3 regions of the Comamonas piscis genome follow, and region 2 is predicted to be linked to each of the others. Evidence: riboswitches for the same ligand, from Rfam matches in the RefSeq annotation. Region 2 holds a riboswitch; each other region holds the start of a gene.
What was found. Region 2 has a riboswitch for cobalamin ahead of HS961_RS00560 (ABC transporter substrate-binding protein). Riboswitches for the same ligand answer to the same signal wherever they lie in the genome.

Region 1: it holds a riboswitch for cobalamin, as region 2 does, so the genes downstream of both, HS961_RS13905 (TonB-dependent receptor) here and HS961_RS00560 (ABC transporter substrate-binding protein) in region 2, are expected to answer to the same signal.
Region 3: it holds a riboswitch for cobalamin, as region 2 does, so the genes downstream of both, HS961_RS18725 (TonB-dependent receptor domain-containing protein) here and HS961_RS00560 (ABC transporter substrate-binding protein) in region 2, are expected to answer to the same signal.

What each region holds. Positions count from the first base shown of each region.
Region 1 is NZ_CP058554.1:3,086,028-3,092,876, forward strand. It holds gene HS961_RS13905 (TonB-dependent receptor) at 1-1,958, opposite strand, end outside; cobalamin riboswitch at 2,201-2,477, opposite strand; gene HS961_RS13910 (LysR substrate-binding domain-containing protein) at 2,537-3,517, opposite strand; gene HS961_RS13915 (MFS transporter) at 3,672-5,054, opposite strand; gene HS961_RS13920 (hydantoinase B/oxoprolinase family protein) at 5,137-6,813, opposite strand; gene HS961_RS13925 (hydantoinase/oxoprolinase family protein) at 6,816-6,849, opposite strand, start outside.
Region 2 is NZ_CP058554.1:115,457-122,305, forward strand. It holds gene HS961_RS00545 (pseudoazurin) at 1-284, opposite strand, end outside; gene HS961_RS00550 (ABC transporter ATP-binding protein) at 333-1,124, opposite strand; gene HS961_RS00555 (FecCD family ABC transporter permease) at 1,121-2,188, opposite strand; gene HS961_RS00560 (ABC transporter substrate-binding protein) at 2,229-3,257, opposite strand; cobalamin riboswitch at 3,449-3,683, opposite strand; gene HS961_RS00565 (GNAT family N-acetyltransferase) at 3,775-4,260, shown strand; gene HS961_RS00570 (F0F1 ATP synthase subunit epsilon) at 4,329-4,745, opposite strand; gene atpD (F0F1 ATP synthase subunit beta) at 4,814-6,223, opposite strand; gene atpG (F0F1 ATP synthase subunit gamma) at 6,258-6,849, opposite strand, start outside.
Region 3 is NZ_CP058554.1:4,156,754-4,163,602, forward strand. It holds gene HS961_RS18720 (cobyrinate a,c-diamide synthase) at 1-685, opposite strand, end outside; gene HS961_RS18725 (TonB-dependent receptor domain-containing protein) at 708-2,609, opposite strand; cobalamin riboswitch at 2,692-2,940, opposite strand; gene HS961_RS18730 (DUF904 domain-containing protein) at 2,978-3,193, shown strand; gene HS961_RS18735 (cell division protein ZapA) at 3,193-3,606, shown strand; gene HS961_RS18740 (sulfite exporter TauE/SafE family protein) at 4,053-4,874, shown strand; gene hemN (oxygen-independent coproporphyrinogen III oxidase) at 4,892-6,274, opposite strand; gene fnr (fumarate/nitrate reduction transcriptional regulator Fnr) at 6,424-6,849, shown strand, end outside.

The DNA of each region.
Region 1 (6,849 bases), 2.2 Mb from region 2:
GCAGCATAGCGCTTGTTGGCGAGGTTGCGGCCCACGAGGTTCAAGGTGGTGCTGCGGTTCAGGTTCCAGCCCAGGACCGCATCGGCCACCGTGTAGGCCGGCAGCTGCGCGGTATTGGCATTGTTGGTGTAGCGGCTGGCGACATGGCGCAGGCCCAGCGAAGCACGCCAATCGCCCGTTTGGTAATGCGCCCAGGCATTGGCGGTGTAGCGCGGTACGTTGGCCGGCTGGTTGCCAGCGCGGTCAATGGCGGTGGCGCCTTCCAGCAGCTCATCAAACTGCGCATCCACATAGGCCAGATTGCCCTCAAAGCGCCAAGACTTGGTCGCCCGCCAGCTGCCCGCCAGCTCAATGCCCGTGGACGACTGCTTGCCGCCCTGGATCGACAGCGCCGGCCGGTCCGGATCGCGGGTGATGATGTCTTTCTTGCGGATGTCGAAGACCGCCAGGGTCCACTCGCCCTGGTCGTTGGGCAGTTGTTGCTTGATTCCCACTTCCACCTGGCGGCCCTTGCTCAGGGTAAAGCCGGTTTGCGACTGCGTCAGCGACAACAGGCTGTTGACGGGGTCATGGCCGGTGCTGACCTGGGCGTAGACGCTGGTGTTCTGGTCCAGCTTGTGGGTCAGGCCCAGGCGCCAGGATGTGCCTCCCAAGGTCTTGTCAAAACGCGCCTGGCTGAGTAGATCCATGCGGTCAAAGTCATACAGGTCACGGCGCACACCGCCCATCAGCAGCCACTGCTCGCCCAGCTTCCAGGCGTCTTCCAGGTAGAAGGCGTTCTGGCGGATGCGCGAGGTCATGCGCGGCTTGTAAGGGTCCGGGCTGTCCCAGTAGCCACTGGTGCCACCGTTCAGCGGCACATCGGATTCGCCGGTATAGGGCGAGCTGTTGAGCGCGGTGAACTTGGCCTGCGACACATCCCAGCCCATCGCAATCTCATGCTGGCCGGGCTTGAATACGGCGCCCAGGCGGTTGCCGCTTTGCTCCAGGTCGTGGCCGATCTCCAGGTAGTCGTAGCGGTGAACCGTGCGCGTGCTGGCATCGTAGTCATAGCCTTCGATGTTCTTCCAATGGCGGTCGGCCTTCATATGGTAGGTCTCGTTGCGCAGCACCAGCGCGTCGCTCACATTCCACTCGGCCTTCAGCTTGTAGCGCTGGTCCTTGTAGTGGATGTCGCTGTCAAGAAAGTTGAAATTGCGGTCGCGCAGCGCCGCCACCGGCTTGCCATCCACCACCGGGGTGCCAAAGTAGCGCTCGGGCCGTTGGTCGCTGACGTCGGCCGTCAGGTCCAGGCGCAGATCGCTGTTGGCCTGCCAGCGGATGGCGCTCATCAGCTTCTTGCTGTCGCTATTGCCCAGTTGGCGTTCGCCATCCGTGCGATCACCGTAGACATCCAGGCGGTAGCTCAGGCTGTCACTCAGTGCGCCGGTGGTGCCCAGGCCCGCACGGGCCGTGCCATGGGAGCCAGCGCCCAGCAAGACTTCGGACGAGGTAGTGCGACTGGGCTCCTTGCGCACCGCGTTCACGGTGGCGCCCATGGTGCCGCTGCCATACATCAGCGATGCCGGGCCGCGCAGCACATCAAAGCGCTCATAGCCCCAGCTGGAGTTGGGATAGGCGACAGTGCCCGCCGCCACGCCCAGGGTCAGACCGTCTTCGGCCACGCCCACCGAGTTGACGCCGGTAAAACCCCGACTGGAGAACGACAGCCCGCCATTGCCGGGCGTGCCGTTGGCACTCAGGCCCACGCTGCGGCCCACGGCATCGACCACCTCATAGTCGGCACGTTCCTGGATCTGCACGGCCGAGACCGAGCTCACGCTGGCAGGCAGGTCCTGCAGCGGTACGGCAAGCTTGCTGGCGGAGGTGGAAGGAAGCTTGAGCGCATTGGGCTCGCTGCGCTTGTCGGTCACCACCACTTCGGGCAGCGAGGCCTCTTGCGCATGGGCCACCGCCATGCCCAAAGCAGGCAAGCACAAGACACAGGAGCCGCCGATGCGGCGGAGAGCGGAAGAAAGCCGTACGGCTGCCAAGAGCCGGTTTTTCGGAAAAGGAACTGCAGTCATGTCAACAAAAGGCGCTAACTGCCTGATGCGGTGGCTGCACTGCACGCAACTGCCCCCGGGACGGGGACGCGCGAAGAACCGCCGTCCACACCCCGCAGACAGTTGAAAGAGCACGCCCCGGGCAAGGCCAAGGCGCACTGCGACTAGGAACAGGCCGGTCTCCGGGCTTACAGGCGGTGCGGCGCTGGCGCGCTGACCCGGTAACCGGTCTTCCCAGGGTATGGGCGTCCTGTTGCCTGGCAGGCAGGGACGCATTCTCAACCCCAGTGACTGGGCCCGCGTGGGAGCGGGCCGCATCGGCTACTTTTCCTGTCTACCGTTGCGGGGGCAGCCAAGGCTTGGGGGAGCGCACTCCCGACCTTGTTCCCGTTTCACTCGCGGCATGCGAGCACCTGTAGATAGGCTTTTTTCAAAGCGCAGCCAGTGTACCAGCCGCCAGCGCTTGCAGCGTGATTCAGTAACGGCCTGTGTCAGCTGGGCGATACAGCGCTGGCTTGGAGCGGGGATTCGCTCTGGACCAGACGCGTTTCGTAGCCAATAAAGTCGCTGCTGCGCAGCTTGCCCAGCAACCACTGCCGAAAGCTGGCCTGGATGGCTCCCTCACCGCCGCCACGGCGTGTATAGAGGTGGAACTTGGGCGTTTGTGCCATTGGCAGTTGGCGCAGTAGCTCCGCCCCAAAGGGTGCCAGCAGCTTGCCGCTGTGGATGTAGCTGAGCGCATCGACATAGGACAGCAGGCCCACGCCCTGCCCGCTGAGAACGGCTTGTAGCATTGCATCATGCGTGTGCAGCAGCATGGGGCTGACATGCTTGTCGCCGGGCTGCAGGCCCAGCATCTCGTAGATGTCCTGCCACAGGCTGTTGTGGCTGAGCGGGGAGATCAGCCGGTGGTGGTGCAGGTCCTGCGCGTTCAGCACCGGGTGCTCGGCCAGCAACTGCGGCGTGGCCACGATCACCTTGAGGTCTTCAAGCAGCGGGGTTTCGTCGAGGTCATCGACACCGCCATAACCCCAGACGATGGCCGCGTCCAGGTCGCTGGCATCAAAGGATGGCATCTCGACACCAATGGAGATGCGCAGGTCCAGCGCCGGATAGTCCTTGGTGAAGGACGGCAGCGAGCGGATCAGGTACTGGGTCGCAAAGTAGGGACTGACCTGGATATGGAACTTGGCCTCGCGCTGGTTGGCGCGCACCGCTTCCAGCCCCTGGCTCAGCGCGTCCAGACCTTGCTCCACATAGTGGTACAGCGTTTGGGCATCGGCACTGGCCAGCAGGCCCCGGGTTCCCCGCTCGAACAGTTGCATCTCCAACACGCTCTCCAACTGCTTGAGTTGCTGGCTGGCGGCCTGCGGGGTCAAACACAGTTCATCAGCGGCCTTGCGGATCGATCCATGGCGGTAGATGGATTCGAACACGCGCAGCGGCTGCAGGGGCGGGAGCTTGTACTTCATGGAGGGGCGCCGGGCAAAGACAGACAGGGCCCGAGCTGGCGCTGATTATAGGTGGCAGCCTGGTGCTGACCGCCTTTGGCGCCCTGCCCTGTGCGCCCATGAAAAACGCATCCCACTACGGATGCGTTGTGCTTTGGCTGTTGCCCAGGCCTCTTTACTGCACCGGATCCCCACGCATGGGCAAGCCGGTGCGGTCCTTGCTGCTCAGCAGCGCAATCAGCCCGACGACCGCCGCCCCAATCAGGTAGTAGGCCGGAACAATGGGGTTGCCCGTCCTGGCAATCAACCAGGAGTTGATCATCGGCGCCGTTCCGGCAAACATCGCCACGGCCACGTTGTAGCTCAGTGCCATGCCTTTGAAGCGCACCTGGGTATGGAACATCGACGGGATGATCGAGTAGATGCTGCCCAGCAGCATGGCCAAGCAGAAGTTCAGCACCATCAAGGACGAGATCTTGGCGGCGGTGCTGCCCTCCAGCAGCAGCTGAAAGCACGGCACGGCCAGCACGGCAATGGCCAGGCTGGCGGCGGTCATCATGGTCTTGCGGCTGAACTTGTCGGCCAGCATGCCCATGAGGGGGATCATCACCACCAGAAACAGCTGCGGGCCCAGCGACAGCTTGAGGCCGGTGGCCACATCCACATGCAGTGCGCTGACAAAGTAGGTCGGGATGTAGGTGACGACGGTGAACAAGGTCACATTGGTTACGATGATGATGCCGGCGGACTGGAACAGCTCCTTCTTGTGGGTGGCGAACAGCACCTTCCAGCTGGCTTGGGCCAGTGCATCATGCTGCTGCTTCATCGCGACAAAGGTGGGGGTCTCTTCCAGGTACTTGCGGATATAGAGGCCAATGGCGCCCAGCGGCAGTGCGATCAGAAACGGAATGCGCCAGGCCCAGTCCAGGATCTGGTCGGCGCTGAAAAATACCGTCAGGATGGCCGAGACCGAGGCACCAAAGAAGAAACCGGCCATGCAACCCACCTCGACCCAGCTGGTGAGCAAGGTGCGGTTGCGGTCCCGGCAGTACTCGGCCACAAAGATGGCAGCGCCGCTGGCCTCGCCCCCGGCGGACAGGCCCTGCATCAGGCGCAGCACGATCAGCAGCAAGGGCGCGGCAATGCCGATGCTGGCATAGCCCGGCAGCACACCAATCAGGAAGGTGGAGATCGCCATCATGATGATGGTGATGGTCAGCACGCGCTTTCGGCCGTACTTGTCACCCAGCGAGCCAAAGAAGATGCCGCCAATGGGCCGGGCAAAAAAGGCAATCGCAAAGGCCGCCCAGGAGGCGGTTACCTGCATCGTCGGCGAGCTGGTGGCAAAGAAGACCTTGCCGAGCACCGCGGCCAGGTAGCCATAGACGGAAAACTCGAACCACTCGACAAAGCTGCCAACCACCGAGGCCAGCACCACGCGGTTGAGCTCTTTGGACTGCACCGCGCGCGGCGCCGCTGTCGGGGATGGGGACGACCCGTTCGAAGGGATTGCACTGGGGGCGGCAAAGCCATCTGCCATGGGAGTGTGGGTGTGCATCGAGAGTCCTTGGTGTCCTGCAGGGGGGGGAAGAAAAGTGGGTGCGGACCAGCGGCCCTTGCCGCTGGCCATGGTCAGGCGATCAGGCCGGGTTCAGCGGCTTGGCCTGGGCGTATTGGGCATTGGCTTGCTCGGCGCTGATATAGCCATAAGCCACATCGCGCTGCACCAGCGCGGCGGGGCGCAGTGCCGCATCGCCGTTGCCGCCGCCGCCGGGCAAGTCCAAAATCAGACGGCGCCCGGCCGGGATCTGCTGCTTGCCCTTGCCGCGCAAGGCGGTACCGTCGTCCAGCGACACCTTGCCCAACGCGCCGCTTTGGCCGCCGTTGTGGCCCCGGGCCGCAAAATGCACGCGGTCAAACATGGCGTTCAAGTCAAACTCAAAGCCCTCGGCCGAGCCCACCTCGATGCGTTGGCCCAGGCCGCCCCGCCAGCGGCCGGCGCCGCCCGAGTTGGGTCGCAGCTCTTTGCGCCAGATGATGATGGGGCCAATGCTCTCGGTCACCTCGACCGACATGGCCTGCACGCCGCTGGGGAAGGCCGTGGCGCTCAGGCCATCGCTGGAGCGGCGCGCACCGGTGCCACCGGTGTTGAACATCAGGATCTCGTGCTGCTGGTTGCGTGTGGCCTGGCTGATACCCTTGAAGCGCATCTGCAGGTTCCACAGGGAGCTGGCCCCTTCGGCCGGGATCTCGCCCTGGCAAATGGGCTGCAGCGCGCCCAGCACCACATCGGGGATCAGGTGGCCGATGACATGGCGCACGGACACCGGGCGCGGGCGGTGGGCATTGAGGATGCAGTCCTCGGGCGCACTGATCTCAAAGGGCTCCAGCGAGCCCCAGTTGTTGGGGATTTCCGGCGCAATCGCGCACTTGAGCGCATAGGAGGCATAGGCCTTGGTGTAGGTCAGCGGCACATTGATGCCGTAGCGGCTCGGGTCCGAGGTGCCGGCAAAGTCGGCGCGCAGCTTGTCGGCCGCAATCTCCACGGCCACGACCAGTTCGATGGGCTTTTCATAACCGTCCACGGTCATCGCATAGCGCTGGGTGCCATCGGGCAAGGCGGCGATGCGCTCGCGGGTGGCGCGCTGGCTGTTCTCGAAGATGAAGCCGGCCAGGTCTTCCAGGTCACGCAGCTCAAACTCGGCCAGCATGCCCTTGAGGCGGCGCATGCCGGTGGCATTGCAGACGGCCAGCGAATGGAAGTCACCAATCACCTGGTCGCGCTCGCGCACGTTGTTGCGCAGGATTTCGATCAGGTCCTCATTCAGTGCACCGGCGCGGAAGAACTTCATCGGCGGTATGCACAGGCCCTCTTCATAGACATCGCTGCCATCCGGCCCAAAGCCGCGCCCGCCGATGTCCACCACGTGGGCGGTGGCGGCAAAGTAGCCGATGTGCTCGCTGTGGCCGTCGCGGCCATAAAACACCGGGGTGACGACGGTGATGTCGTGCAGGTGGCCGGTGCCCAGCCAGGGGTCGTTGGTGACCAGCACATCGCCATCTTGCAAGGTGCTGCGCTCAAAGCGCTTGGCAAAATGCGCGACCGACTCGGCCATCGAGTTCACATGGCCGGGGGTGCCGGTCACGGCCTGGGCCATCATGCGGCCCTGCTTGTCGAACACGCCGGCCGACAAGTCGCCCGCCTCCCGCACGCTGGTGCAAAAGGCGGTGCGGATCAAGGTGACCGCCTGCTCTTCCACCACCGAGATAAGGCGGTTCCACATGATTTGGTAATGAACGTCTGTATTGTTTGCCATGATCACACTCCGCTTTCGATGCGTTCTACGAGCATG
Region 2 (6,849 bases):
GGCAGGCACTGCACGCCATAGAGGCCTGTGGCATCAAAGCTGACTTCGATCTCCTCATTGATCTTGCCCTTGAAGGGCTTGGCACCGGCAGGCGCCATGCCCGGGATGCTGACGGCATCATGGCCATTGCTGCTGGCCAGAAACTTGATCTTGTCGCCCGGCTTGAGCTTCAGAAACTCGGGCTCATAGGTCATCGCGCCGGTGGCGCTGCGGTTGCGCATGTGGACCTCAAAGGTCTCGGCTGCTGCCTGGCTGCACAGCAAGGCGCTCAACACAAGCGGCATACAGACTCGGAAAACTGGGAAGACTGGGAGGGGCATATCGGGTCACCGTCAAGAAGAAGAAAGCGGACGAAAACGCAGCACACGGCTGCCGTCCCAGGGGTCGACCAGGGTGCTGGCCTCCACGCGAAAAACCTGCGCTAGCAGAGCGGCATCCAGCACCTGCGCGGGCGCGCCCAGCGCCACCAGCCGGCCCTGCTGCATGACGGCAACGCGGTCGCAGGCGAGGGCCTGGTTCAGGTCATGCAGCGCCACGACCTTGGTGACGGGCAAGGCGCGGATCAGCGCCATCAGCGACAGCTGCTGGTGGATATCGAGGTGGTTGCAGGGCTCATCGAGCAGCAGCACGCCGGGTTGCTGCGCCAGGGCCCGGGCAATGTGTACACGCTGGCGTTCGCCGCCCGAGAGGCTGTGCCAGGCGCTGTGGCGTTTGGCCTCCATGCCCACGGCGTTGAGGGCTTGCTGCACGGCATCCCAATCCTGCAGCGAAAAAGGCTGCAGCGCCGACAACCAGGGTGTGCGCCCCAGCGCCACCGCATCCTCGACGCTGATGGCATCCTGCGTCTCGGCCATTTGCGCGACCAGGGCCAGCTCACGCGCAATGGCGCGACGCCCCATCTTCTGCAGCGGTTGGCCCTGCAGCAATACCTGGCCTTCGTTAGGCTGGATGACCCCGGCCAGCAAGCGCAGCAGGCTCGATTTGCCCGAGCCATTGGGCCCTATCAAACCCAGCATCTCGTGGCGCTGCACCGGCAGCGTTACCTGGTCCACAATGCGCTGGCCCTGCAGCCGCAAGCCCAGCGCGCAGGCTTGCAACACCACGCCATCGGCGGCCGCGATCATCGCTGCCTCCGCTGGCTTCTGAGCAAGATGCAGGCAAACACCGGCGCGCCAACCAGGGCGGTGATCACGCCAATCGGCAGCACCTGGCCGCGTATGAGAGTGCGCGAGAGTACATCGGCAGCGATCAGAAAAATGGCGCCCATCATTGCGCTGGCGGGCACCAGGCGGCGGTGGCGCACCCCCACCAGCATGCGCGCGGCATGCGGAATCACCAGGCCGACAAAGCCAATCGCGCCGACGATGGAGACCATGACGGCGGTCATCAGCGCAGCCACCAGCAACAGCACCAGTTGCACCCGGCGCACCGGCACACCGAGCGCAGCAGCCGATTCACTGCCGAAGGTAAAGGCATCGAGCGCCCGCGTGTGCAGCAGGCAGAGCAGCAGGCCGGTGATGGCGATGCAGGCCGTGAGCACGGTATCGGGCCAGCGCACGCCGCTCAGGCTGCCCAACAGCCAGAACATGATGCCCCGGGCCTGCTCGGCGCTGCCTGATTTGGTGATGATCAGCGAGGTCAGCGCATTGAAGAGCTGCGAGCCCGCAATGCCGGCCAGCACAATCTGCCCGCCATTGCGCAAGCCACCGCTGCCGGCGGCATGGGCCAGCAGGGCCACCAGCGCAAACGCACAGAGCGCGCCAAAAAAGGCGCCCACGGTCATCGAGATGGCGCCGGCGCCAATGCCCACGACCGACACCAGCACCGCACCGGTAGAGGCCCCGGCGGAGATACCAAGCAGATAGGGCTCGGCCAGCGCATTGCGCAGCATGGATTGCAGAATGACGCCGGCGACCGCCAGGCCCGCGCCGCAGCTGGCCGCGACCAGGGCCCGAGGCAGGCGGTAGTTCCAGACGATGCCCTGGCTGATCGGATCAATGGCGTAGTTGGCCCCAAACAGCTTGTTGGCCAGCACCTGCAGCACCAGGCTGGGCGACAGCGCGGTTTCGCCAATGGCAATGCCCAGCGCCACGCTCAGCAGCAGCGCAAGGGCGGCACCCAGGCCCAGCAAGGCCCAGTGCAGCGGCTTGCGCAGCGCCGATGCAGCGGCCACAGGCGCAGCGCTCATGGGCATGCCGGGCTTGGTACCAACGCGCACGCAACCGGCATCAACGGCCGGCCGGCTGGGCGAGCTTCAGCACGGCATCGCTGATCTGCTCCATACCATCGACTACGCGGATCGAGCCCTGCAGCGCATCGGCATCGACAATGACAATGCGGTTGTTCTTGACCGCATCCATGTGCTGGGTGACGGGGTCCGTTTTCAAGAAATCCAGCTTCTTCTGGTAGTCATCGGCCGGAAAACGACGGCGGTCCATGCGGGCAATGACCAGGATCGAGGGGTTGGCTTTGGCAATCGTCTCCCAGCCCACGGTGGGCCATTCTTCGGACGAGTCGACGATATTGCGCAGGCCCAGGGTCTGCAGCATGTAGCCAGCAACCCCGTTCTTGCCGGCCATATAAGGATCAATGGCCAGGTCGGCGCTGGAGAACCACAGCGCGGCTGTGAGCTGGGGCTGCTGGGCGGCCTTGACCTTGGCCACTGCCTTGGCCTGGCGCTCGCGCAGATCCTTGACCAGGCGCTCGCCCTGGGGCTGCACATCAAACAGCTGCGCCAGTTGCGTGATGCTCTTGTAGAGCGCCTGCACATCGTAGGCCGAGGTGCGGGTGCCGTCTGCACCTTTGAGGTTGTTCTTGCCTTCGCAATCAGACGGCATCGCATAGGTGGCGATGCCCAGGTCATGGAACTGCTCGCGCGTGCCGACCACGCCATCCTTGCCGACCATCCATTCGAACTGCGACACCACCAGCGCCGGGCGCTTGCCGATCACCGACTCAAAGCTGGGATCGTTGTCCGCCAGGCGCGGCACCTTGTCGTTGATGGCCTTGAACGGGGGCAGCACGGCATTGAACCACAGCGATGTGCCTACCACCTTGTCACCCAGGCCCAGCGCATACAGCATCTCGGTGCCGGCCTGGCCAATGGTGACGACCGAGGCAGGTGGCTGTTTGAGCGACACGGTATAGCCGCAGTTTTGCAGCTGCATCGGATAAGGGGCAGCCGAGGCGGACAGGGAAGTCAACAAGGAAGTGGCCAGCAGGCCAGGCAGCACAAAACGGCGAACGGAAATCAACATCGTCTCTCCAGCAAGAGGCAAGGCATGCCAAGGCTGCGCGAGCCGATCCGGTGCTGAGAGGCTGCCTGGTTCATCCAGGGCAGCCTTGCGCAGACAAGACGCTGCTCACCGCCCGGACACCCCGCCGGTCATGATCAAAAACATGCGCGCATCCGCCAATGCCAGGCCTGCATCGCAGACCTGCGCATGGAGAGGGCACGCATGGCTTTGGCAGGTTTCCTGACTGGCTGGTCTACGCAGGCCATCGCCTTCCCAAACCCTGAGGTTCAGTGGCAGATGGATGGCATGCTCGCGGCCTACAGTTGCGGGGGCAGTTCCGTTGAAGGGCGCTGGCTGTTGGCAGTTGGCTGGCCCTGCTGGATTCCCTCATGCAGTGGCCATGTGCCGGCCGCATGTTCTGGCGAAACCAAAGTGGCTGTAATGTAGCCGATTTCTGTGGCCTACATGCTAAGCTCGCCCGCGCATGCATGCCCTGAACCACGCTCCAGACCCGTCCCCTCCATGCCGTGTCACGCGCGTGGAGACACTTGCCCCGGTGGCCGATTTTTTGCAGGCAGCGCGCCAAGCAATGTTTGGCGACCGGGTCGCAACCACCTCACCGCAGGCGGATCTGCGCGACTTTGCCAAGGTGTATGCGTCATCCGGCGGCTGCATGCTGGCAGCACGTGACAGCAGCGCTGCAGTGGTGGGCAGTATTGCCTACCGGCCCTATGACGGGCGTTTTGCGCAGTTGGACGTGCCTAGCGCCGACACGGTGGAGGTCGTGCGGCTTTTTATTGCACCGGCCTGGCGCAGGCGCGGGCTGGCAGGCGTGCTGTTTGCCCAGCTAAAGCAGCATGCGCTGCAGCACGGCGTGCAGCGCATGTATTTGCACACCCACCCTTTTCTTCCTGGTGCCCAAATGTTTTGGCAGCAGCAGGGCTTTGTGGTGTTGCACCAGGATGCCGACCCGCTGTGGCAAACCATTCATATGCAGATGGCCTGCCTATCACCCCAGGACTGAGCATTTGTGGCGCACAAAAAAGCCACCGCAAGCGGTGGCCTTTCAGGGGTAGTTGCGCAGACAGCGGATCAGCGCTTCTTGCGGTATTTTTGCAGGGCTGCAATCTGGGCGGCCATCACGGACAGCTCGGATTGGGCCTTGGCCAAGTCAAGCTCGCCCTTGGCGTTCTTGAGGGCTTCTTCAGCCTTTTGCTTGGCTTCAACCGCCTTTTGCTCGTCCAGGTCCTTGCCGCGCACAGCGGTGTCGGACAGCACGGTCACGCAGTCGGGTTGCACTTCGAGAATGCCACCAGCCACGAAGATGAATTCTTCGCTGCCGTCGGCCTTCTCAATGCGTACCGAACCCGGCTTGATGCGGGTGATCAACGGCGTGTGGCGGGCGTAGATACCGAGTTCGCCCATTTCACCAGGCAAAGCCACAAAGCGGGCTTCACCGGAGAAGATGGATTCTTCAGCACTGACCACATCAACGTGGAAGGTGTTCATCTTTGATCCTCAGAGTGAAAAAGAAACAAGTCCGCCGGGATGGGCTGCATGGCTGCAGCCCGACCCAGTTAGGCTTGCATCTTCTTCGCCTTCTCGATGGCTTCGTCGATCGTGCCAACCATGTAGAAGGCTTGCTCAGGCAGGTGGTCGCACTCGCCGTTGACGATCATCTTGAAGCCGCGGATGGTTTCCGACAGCGGCACGTACTTGCCTGGAGCGCCCGTGAACACTTCAGCAACGTGGAACGGCTGCGACAGGAAACGCTGGATACGGCGAGCGCGGGCCACGACGAGCTTGTCTTCGGGAGCCAGTTCGTCCATACCCAGAATCGCGATAATGTCGCGCAGTTCGGTGTAGCGCTGCAGGGTGCCCTGCACTTGGCGGGCCACGGTGTAGTGCTCTTCACCCACCACTTGGGGGTCCAGCTGGCGGCTGGTCGAGGACAGCGGATCCACGGCAGGGTAGATACCCAGCGAGGCGATGTCACGCGACAGTGCCACGGTGGAGTCCAAGTGGGCGAAGGTCGTTGCTGGCGATGGATCGGTGTAATCGTCCGCTGGCACGTAAACGGCCTGGATCGAGGTGATCGAACCGACCTTGGTCGAGGTGATACGCTCTTGCAGACGGCCCATTTCTTCGGCCAGCGTAGGCTGGTAGCCCACAGCCGAAGGCATACGGCCCAGCAGTGCGGACACTTCGGTACCGGCCAGGGTGTAGCGGTAGATGTTGTCCACGAAGAACAGCACGTCCTTGCCTTCGTCACGGAAGGCTTCGGCCATGGTCAGACCGGTCAGCGCAACGCGCAGACGGTTGCCTGGTGGCTCGTTCATCTGGCCGTACACCATGGCAACCTTCGAGTCGTTCAGCGACTCTTGGTTCACCACACCGGCGTCCGACATTTCGTGGTAGAAGTCGTTACCTTCACGGGTACGCTCACCCACACCAGCAAACACGGACAAGCCGCTGTGTGCCTTGGCGATGTTGTTGATGAGCTCCATCATGTTCACGGTCTTGCCCACACCGGCGCCACCGAACAGACCCACCTTGCCGCCCTTGGCGAACGGGCACACCAGGTCGATCACCTTGATGCCAGTTTCCAGCAGTTCTTGTGCAGGTGCCAGCTCGTCATAAGCGGGCGCCTTGCGGTGGATGGAAGCCGTCAGCGTCTGGTCCACAGGACCGCGTTCGTCGATGGGGTTACCCAGCACGTCCATGATGCGGCCGAGCGTTGCCTTGCCCACGGGCACGGTGATCGCCTTGCCGGTGTTGGTGACCATCAGGCCACGCTTGAGACCGTCGGACGAACCCAGCGCAATGGTACGCACCACGCCGTCACCCAGCTGCTGCTGCACTTCCAGCGTCAAGGCGGTGCCTTCGAGCTTCAGTGCGTCATACACGCTAGGCACGCTGCCGTGGGGGAACTCAACGTCCACCACCGCACCGATACATTGAACAATCTTGCCTTGTACTTGAGCCATTTGTTGCTCCAATATTGATTTCAGTCGAGCTGTATTACACAGCCGCGGCGCCTGCGACGATTTCCGACAACTCGGTCGTAATCGCAGCCTGACGCGTCTTGTTGTAGATCAGCTTCAACTCGCTGATGACGTTGCCGGCGTTGTCGGTCGCGGCCTTCATGGCCACCATACGTGCAGACTGCTCGGAAGCCATGTTGTCTGCAACGGCTGAATAAATCAGCGACTCCACATAACGCACGAGCAGCTCGTCGATCACGCTTTGCGCATCGGGCTCGTAGATGTAATCCCAGCCGTGGCTGGTAGCCGGTGCCGAACCCTCGATCGCATCTTGCGACAGAGGCAGCAACTGCTCCACCAGCGAGTCCTGCTTCATCGTATTGATGAACTTGGTGTAGCACAAATAGACTGCGCTCAGCTTGCCCTCAGCGTACTGGTCGAGCAAGACCTTGGCCGGTCCGATCAGTGCGTCGAGGTGCGGCGTATCGCCCAAGGCGGTAGCGTTGGCCACCACCTTGACACCCACGCGCGTCAGAAAGCCCAGACCCTTGCTGCCAATGGCCACGGCCTCTGCGCTCACACCAGCGGATTGCAGGTCCTTGAGCTTGTGAGTCACGGCACGCAGCACA
Region 3 (6,849 bases), 1.2 Mb from region 2:
GCGGCGTGTGGGCCAGCACATTGGCGGCTGCATCCAGGCGCTCGGCGGCATCGTGCAGTTCATGGGCGGCGACGAGGCCCAGATGGCGCTCGGGCAGCAGGTTGGCGCGCGGCTTGGCGGCATCCAGGCTGATCTGGTTCATCGCACCCAGCCACAGGGCCGGGTCGCGCAGGCCGCTGCGCAGCATCTCGCCATGGTGGGCGGTGGCCACGCGGTTGGCCAGCACGCCAGCCAGCTGCAGGCCCGGGTCATAGTGCTGCAAGCCATGGGCAATGGCGCCAAAGGTAGCGGCCATGGCAGATGCATCGACGACCACCACGGCGGATATGCCCAGCGACTTGGCCAGCTCGGCGGCGCTGTTGGCGCCATCAAACAGGCCCATCACGCCTTCGATCAGCAGCACATCATTGCTCTGCGCGGCCTCAAAAAGGCGGGCGCGCACATCCGCCTCGCCGTTCATCCAGCGATCCAGCGCATGCACCGGCTGGCCACTGGCCAGGCGCAGCCACTGCGGATCGAGAAAATCCGGGCCGCATTTGAACACCTGCACCCGCCGGCCCTGGCGGGCATGCAGGCGGGCCAAGGCCGCTGTCACCGTGGTCTTGCCCTGGCCGGATGCGGGCGCTGCAATCAGCAGTGCCACGCATGGGGCCGTTGGTGCGTGCTGAACCGTTGTGTCTGTCATGGCTGGCTTATCCCCTCTGCGCTCAACGCGGCATCCACTTGACACCCACATACACGCTGCGCCCTTCGGTGGCATAGGTGCGGGCGGTCTGGTAGCGCTTGTCGGCCAGGTTGTTGATCCGGGCAATCAGGTTGACATCCTTGGCCACCTCGGTCTGCGCCGACAGGTTGAACAAGGTGTAGCCGCCCAGCACATTGGTGTTGGCGGCATTGTCAAAGCGCTTGGCGCTGGTCTGCATATCGGCGGCCCAGGTCCATCCTGCTGCACGGGTCTCGGCGCCCAGGGTGGCATAGCGCTTGGCGCGGCGCGCCAGCAGCTTGTCGTTTTCGGTATCGCGCGGGTTCTGGAAGTCGACCGAGCCATGCAGGTTGAAAGCCCCCAGCTTGGTGGTGGCCGCCAAGGTAATGCCCTCCAAGCGCGCCTTGCCCACGTTGGCATAGCAGCCAAATTCGCTGTCGCAGCTGCCGGGCGACGAGAAATTGATCAGGTTGGTGATCCGGTTGCGGTAGGCGGTGGCCGAGAAGCTGTCGGCACCTTGCGCCCAGCGCAGGCCCAGCTCGGCATTGCGGCTTTTCTCGGGGCGCAGCGATGCATCGCCATATTCGCTGAAGCGCTGGTAGAGCGTGGGCACGCGGAAGGCCGAGCCCACCGTCGCCGTGGCGCGCCAGTTCGTCGCAAAGGCATAGCCGTAGGCGGCGCTGCCGGTGGTCTTGCCGCCAAACTCGCTGTCGTCATCCCGGCGCAGGTTCAGCTGCACCGTATGCGGGCCGCTGTTCAGGCCATAGCCCAGTGCCAGCGCATTCTGGTGGCGGTCGCGGTCAATGCCGCCATTGGTCAGCGCGTCGTCGCGCCGCTCCAGCGCGGCCGTCAAGGTGTGCACGCCCAGGCGCCATTCGTTCTGAAACAGGTAGTTCTGCAGCCGGGTGTCCGTCTGGTAAGGTGATGGACGGGTTTCGTAATAGTCGCGCGACTGGGTGAACTGCAGCTTGGTGCTGTATTGCTCTGTCCACTGCGCCTGCCAGTTCAGACCCAGCGCATGCATCTTGTTGAGGCTGCGGTCGTCCTCGGTCAGGCTGCTGTCATAGCCCGAGTTGACATCGCTGGCCAGCAAGGTGGCCTCCAGCCGGTGCTGGCGGTTGATCTGGTAGCCCAGGCGGCCGCTGACTGCATTGCTGCGGTAGTCGTCCTTGTCCGGGTTGGCGGTGGCCACGGTGCGGGCGTTGAAGCCATCGGTCTGCGAACGGTTCAGGCCCAGCGCGTAATCCCAGCCGTCGGCGCCGCCAGAGATGCCGGCCTCGGCCGTGAAGGTGCCCCGGTTGCCAAAGCCCAGGCCCACATAGGGTTGGGGCACGCCGCCCTCGCCCTTCTTGGTAAAGATCTGCACCACGCCGCCCATTGCGTCCGAGCCGTACACGGCAGCGGCGGGGCCGCGCAGCACTTCAATGCGGTCGATCAAGGCCAAAGGGATGGACTGCCAGGAAGCGCCACCGGTCGACTGCGAATCCATGCGCACACCATCGACATAGACGGCAGTAAAGCGCGAATCCGCGCCACGGAGGAACACGCTGGTGGTCGTACCCGGCCCGCCATTGCGCGAAATCTGGATGCCCGGCACCCGCGCCAGCACATCGGCTACGCTGCCGGGGCCCTGTTTTGCAATCGTTTGCGAATCGATGATGGACATATCGGCCACCAGATCGGACAGCGGCTGCGCAATGCGGTTGGCGGTCACCACCATCTCTTGCAGATTCTTACCCTCTGTATCTGCCCCCGGCTGGGCCTGCTGTGCTTGCGCTGGCAGCGACAACAAAGGCAGTGCGGCTACCACGGCCAAAGCCAGGGTGGACGCAGATGGGACAAGGCGGGAGCCGGGCGTGAGAGCGGGACGCGCGCAAGGGCGTGTCAGAAGCAGTGAGGACAACATGGAATGAGCTGGCGATAAACCACCCCGCGCCAGCCTCCCCGCCGGCAATGGGGAACACGGAAGCCGCGCTGGCCTTTGGGCCGCGCGCCTCCACTATGTTGGCCGGTATCCGGGCTGGCGATGACACAGCACACGCCTTCCCAAACACTTGTTCAAGGTATTCAGTGGCATAGTGGTGGCTGTGGATGGCGCAAAAGCCAACCATCGCTTACCGTTGCGGGGGCAGCGCAGGTTGCGTTGGGCTTGTATGGCACAAGCGCCCGCCCCTGCTTCCCGTTGAACTGCCCCCATGTGAACCACCAGGGCGAGCACCAACGGGTACAATTTTAGCGTTAAACCCATTGCGCAATTAAGAAGACTGTCTCTCTATGGCCACTACGCCTTCTACGGATCTGATGCTTGAGCGGGTGGAAGCCCTGCTGAGCCGGCATGAGGCCTTGCAACGTGCCCATGCTCAGCTGCAAGAGCAGGTCACCACCCTGACCCAGGAGCGCGACTCCCTCCAATCGCGCCTGACAGCAGCCCGCGCCCGCGTGGACGCGCTGATCGAACGCCTGCCCAAGACCTTTGACCAGGACGACTGATGAAGCAGCTTGAAGTACACATCATGCAGCAAAGCTATATGCTGGGCTGCCCCGAAGGCCAGGAAGCGCGCCTGATGGCCGCTGTCAAGCATGTGGATGGCGCCATGAGCGGCATCCGCGATGCGGGTAAGATTCGCGGCCGCGAACGCATTGCTGTGCTGGCTGCCCTCAACGTAGCCTTTGATCTGCTGGATCTGCAAGTGCAAAACAGCGCGCTGAGCGAGACCGCCGATGCGCTGCAGGCGCAAGCAGCCGCCCAGACAGCCGCGATGGCCGACGTGCAAGCGGCCCCTGGCCCGCAGGCCAGCCTGGACTGGGATGAGCCCCGGCTGCAGTCCGTGATGCAACGCCTGGACGCCGCTCTCGCTCCATCGCCCGCCCAAAGCCCCGACGCTTCAGCTTCCACACCCTGATCGCGTTGCTGCTGGTCGGCACAACACCAGATTGCCGCGCCATGCAATGCCTTGGCTCAAAATACCGGCCTACACATTCTCCTGTCTGTGTAGGCCGCTCTCTTTTTTGACCAATCTGGGTACATTGGCATGCAGTTTTCACAGGCGCGGTTGGCAGCAGCGATTACAATGGACTCGTTCGCAGCCCCTCTGGGCTTTATAGTTCCTTGAACCAATGCTCTTAGAGCAGGGCTTGGTACATCACCTATTGAGCGTGATCGTCTCGCGTCAGATGAACCCAACGATAGGTTGCCCTCGCCCACCTGAACCCCCGGTTCAGGATGCCGGTCCAGGGGATCCGCTGCGAACACCTTATTTTTGCGGGCAGGCTGCTCGTTCTGTCTTCTCCTCTCCGCGTCAGCGGGGTTTCAGGCCACCTGTTTCAGGTGGCCTTTTTACTGCGCGCCATGGCTGATTTACTCGTGTTGCTGCCGCTGTCCATCCTGGGCCTGATAGGTGGATTTCTGGCCGGTTTGCTGGGCATTGGGGGCGGCATGGTGCTGGTGCCCTTTATCACCTACATCCTCGGCACCCAAGGCGTGGCGCCCGAGCTGGCCATCAAGATGGCGATTGCCACGTCGATGGCGACCATTGTCTTTACTTCCCTGTCCAGCGTGCGCGCCCACCACCAGCATGGCGCCGTGCGCTGGGACCTTGTCAAACGGCTGGCCCCCGGCATTGTGCTGGGCGGGCTGCTGGCCAGCCTGGGGATTTTTGCGCTGCTCAAAGGCAGTTATCTGGGTTTGTTCTTTGGCCTCTTTATCGGCTACTCGGCACTGCGCATGTTCCGCAAACCCAACGGCAAGGCGATGCGGCAAATGCCTGGCACCGCCGGGCTGGTGGCAGCTGGCGGCGTGATTGGCTGCCTCTCGGGCCTGGTGGGTGCCGGAGGCGCCTTTATCAGCGTGCCTTTTATGACCTGGTGCAGCGTGCCCATGCACAATGCGGTGGCCACCAGCTCGGCGCTGGGTTTTCCGATTGCGGTCACCAATGTCATCGGCTTCATGGTGGCTGGCCTGCATCTGCAGGGCCTGCCACCGCATTCGCTGGGCTATATCTGGCTGCCGGGCCTGGCCGCCATTGCCACCTGCAGCGTGCTGACGGCGCCCCTGGGCGCCCGCGCTGCCCACCGCCTGCCGGTGGCCCAGCTCAAAAAGATCTTTGGCGCCATCTTGCTGTGCCTGGCGGTCTACATGCTCTACAAGAGCCTGGCGGCCTTGTCAGGCTAATGCTGGCCTGGCCGCCTTCAGATAATGCGCGAGAAGCGCGCCCGGTTGCGGTCGGCCTGCAGGTTCTTGTCAAACACCATCGCCACGCCGCGTACAAAGTACCAGCCCAGCTCGGTCACGTTGATCGTGTCGTCGCTGAGCTGCACCAGGCCCTGCTCCTGCAGCTCGCGCAGTTGGGACAGCTCGGCTGCAAAGTACTGCGCAAAATCAATCAGCCAGGCCTGCTCCAGCGATTCAATCGCCAGGCTGCCCTGGCACATCAGCCCCATGATGACGGCACGGCGCAGCAGGTCATCGCGGGTCAGCGCCAGGCCGCGCACCACGGGGATCTGGCCCTGATCAATCAGGTCGTAGTACTCCTCCAGTGTTTTGGCGTTCTGGCTGTAGGTAGGACCAATGCGGCCAATCGCAGAAACACCCAGCGCCATCAGATCGCAATCAGGCTGGGTGCTGTAGCCCTGAAAGTTGCGGTGTAGGCGGCCCTGGCGCTTGGCCACGGCCAGCGCATCGTCTGGCAAGGCGAAATGGTCCATGCCCACATACACATAACCTGCGCCTTCCAGTGCTGCCAGCGCCTGCGCCAGCATGGCCAGCTTGTCGGTTGCACTGGGCAGGTCTTGTGCCTGAATGCGGCGCTGCGGCTTGAAGCGCTCAGGCAGGTGCGCATAGGCGTAGAGTGCAATGCGGTCCGGGCGCAGCGCGTTCACCTGCTCCATCGTGCGGGCAAAGCTCTGCGGGTTTTGCTGGGGCAGGCCGTAGATCAGGTCGATATTGATGGATTCAAAGCCGATCTCGCGCGCCTGCGCAACCAAGGCAAACACCTGCTCGGCGGGCTGCTCGCGGTGTACCGCCTTTTGCACCAGCGGGTCAAAATCCTGCACCCCAAAGCTCAGCCGGTTAAAGCCCAGCAGGTAGAGGTGCTGCAGGCGCTCGCGGCTGACGGTGCGCGGATCGACCTCGATCGAGTACTCGCCGCCGGGCTGCAGTTGAAAGCGCTGCTTGACCATATCCATCAGCCGGCTCAGACCCGCATCGGTCAAAAAAGTGGGCGAACCGCCGCCCAGGTGCAGCTGGCTGATGGTGGGGCGGCCACCGACATGGGCCAGTTGCAGATCCAGCTCCCGCTCCAGGTAGTCCAAGTATTCATCCGCCCGCTCGGCATGCTTGGTGATGATCTTGTTGCAGGCGCAGTAGTAGCACAGCGAGGCGCAAAACGGCACATGTACATACAAGGACAAGGGCGCCAGCCGGCCCACCAGCCCGGTGCCGCGCTGGGCTAGCGCCTGCTTGTACGCATCCGCAGCAAAGGCTTCAACAAATCGGTCTGCAGTAGGATACGACGTGTAACGGGGGCCGGGCACATCAAAACGGCGTAGCAGTTCAGGGGTCAGAGAAATCATGGGCTTCTTTCTTGCGGACCCCCAATGTGCCCCAGGGTCTGCCACGCGTCCTTGATGTACATCAAGAAGCCCATTGGCGCCTGCACGCACAATAGGCGCATCCAAGGAACGTCGTTCCTATATGAATAGTTGTTCACGGGTATTGATACATGACATCCACCTCCATCAAAGTAGCTTGCTCCAGCTGCAATTTGCGCGAGCTGTGCATGCCCGTGGGACTGTCGGTCGATCAAATGGAACGGATCGATGAGATCGTGGCCACGCGACGCAAGATCAAGCGCGGCAGCGCGCTGTTCCGCAATGGCGAGACCTTCACGTCCTTGTACGCCATCCGCACCGGCTTCTTCAAAACCAGCATTGCCACCGAAGACGGCCGTGACCAGGTCACCGGCTTCCAGATGGCGGGCGAGATCATCGGCCTCGATGGCATCGTCAATGACCGCCATTCCTGCGACGCGATTGCGCTTGAAGACGCCGAAGTCTGCGTGATGCCCTACTCGTCGCTGGAAGAGGTGTCGCGCGAAGTGACCGCCCTGCAGCACCATGTCCACAAAGTGATGAGCCGCGAGATCGTG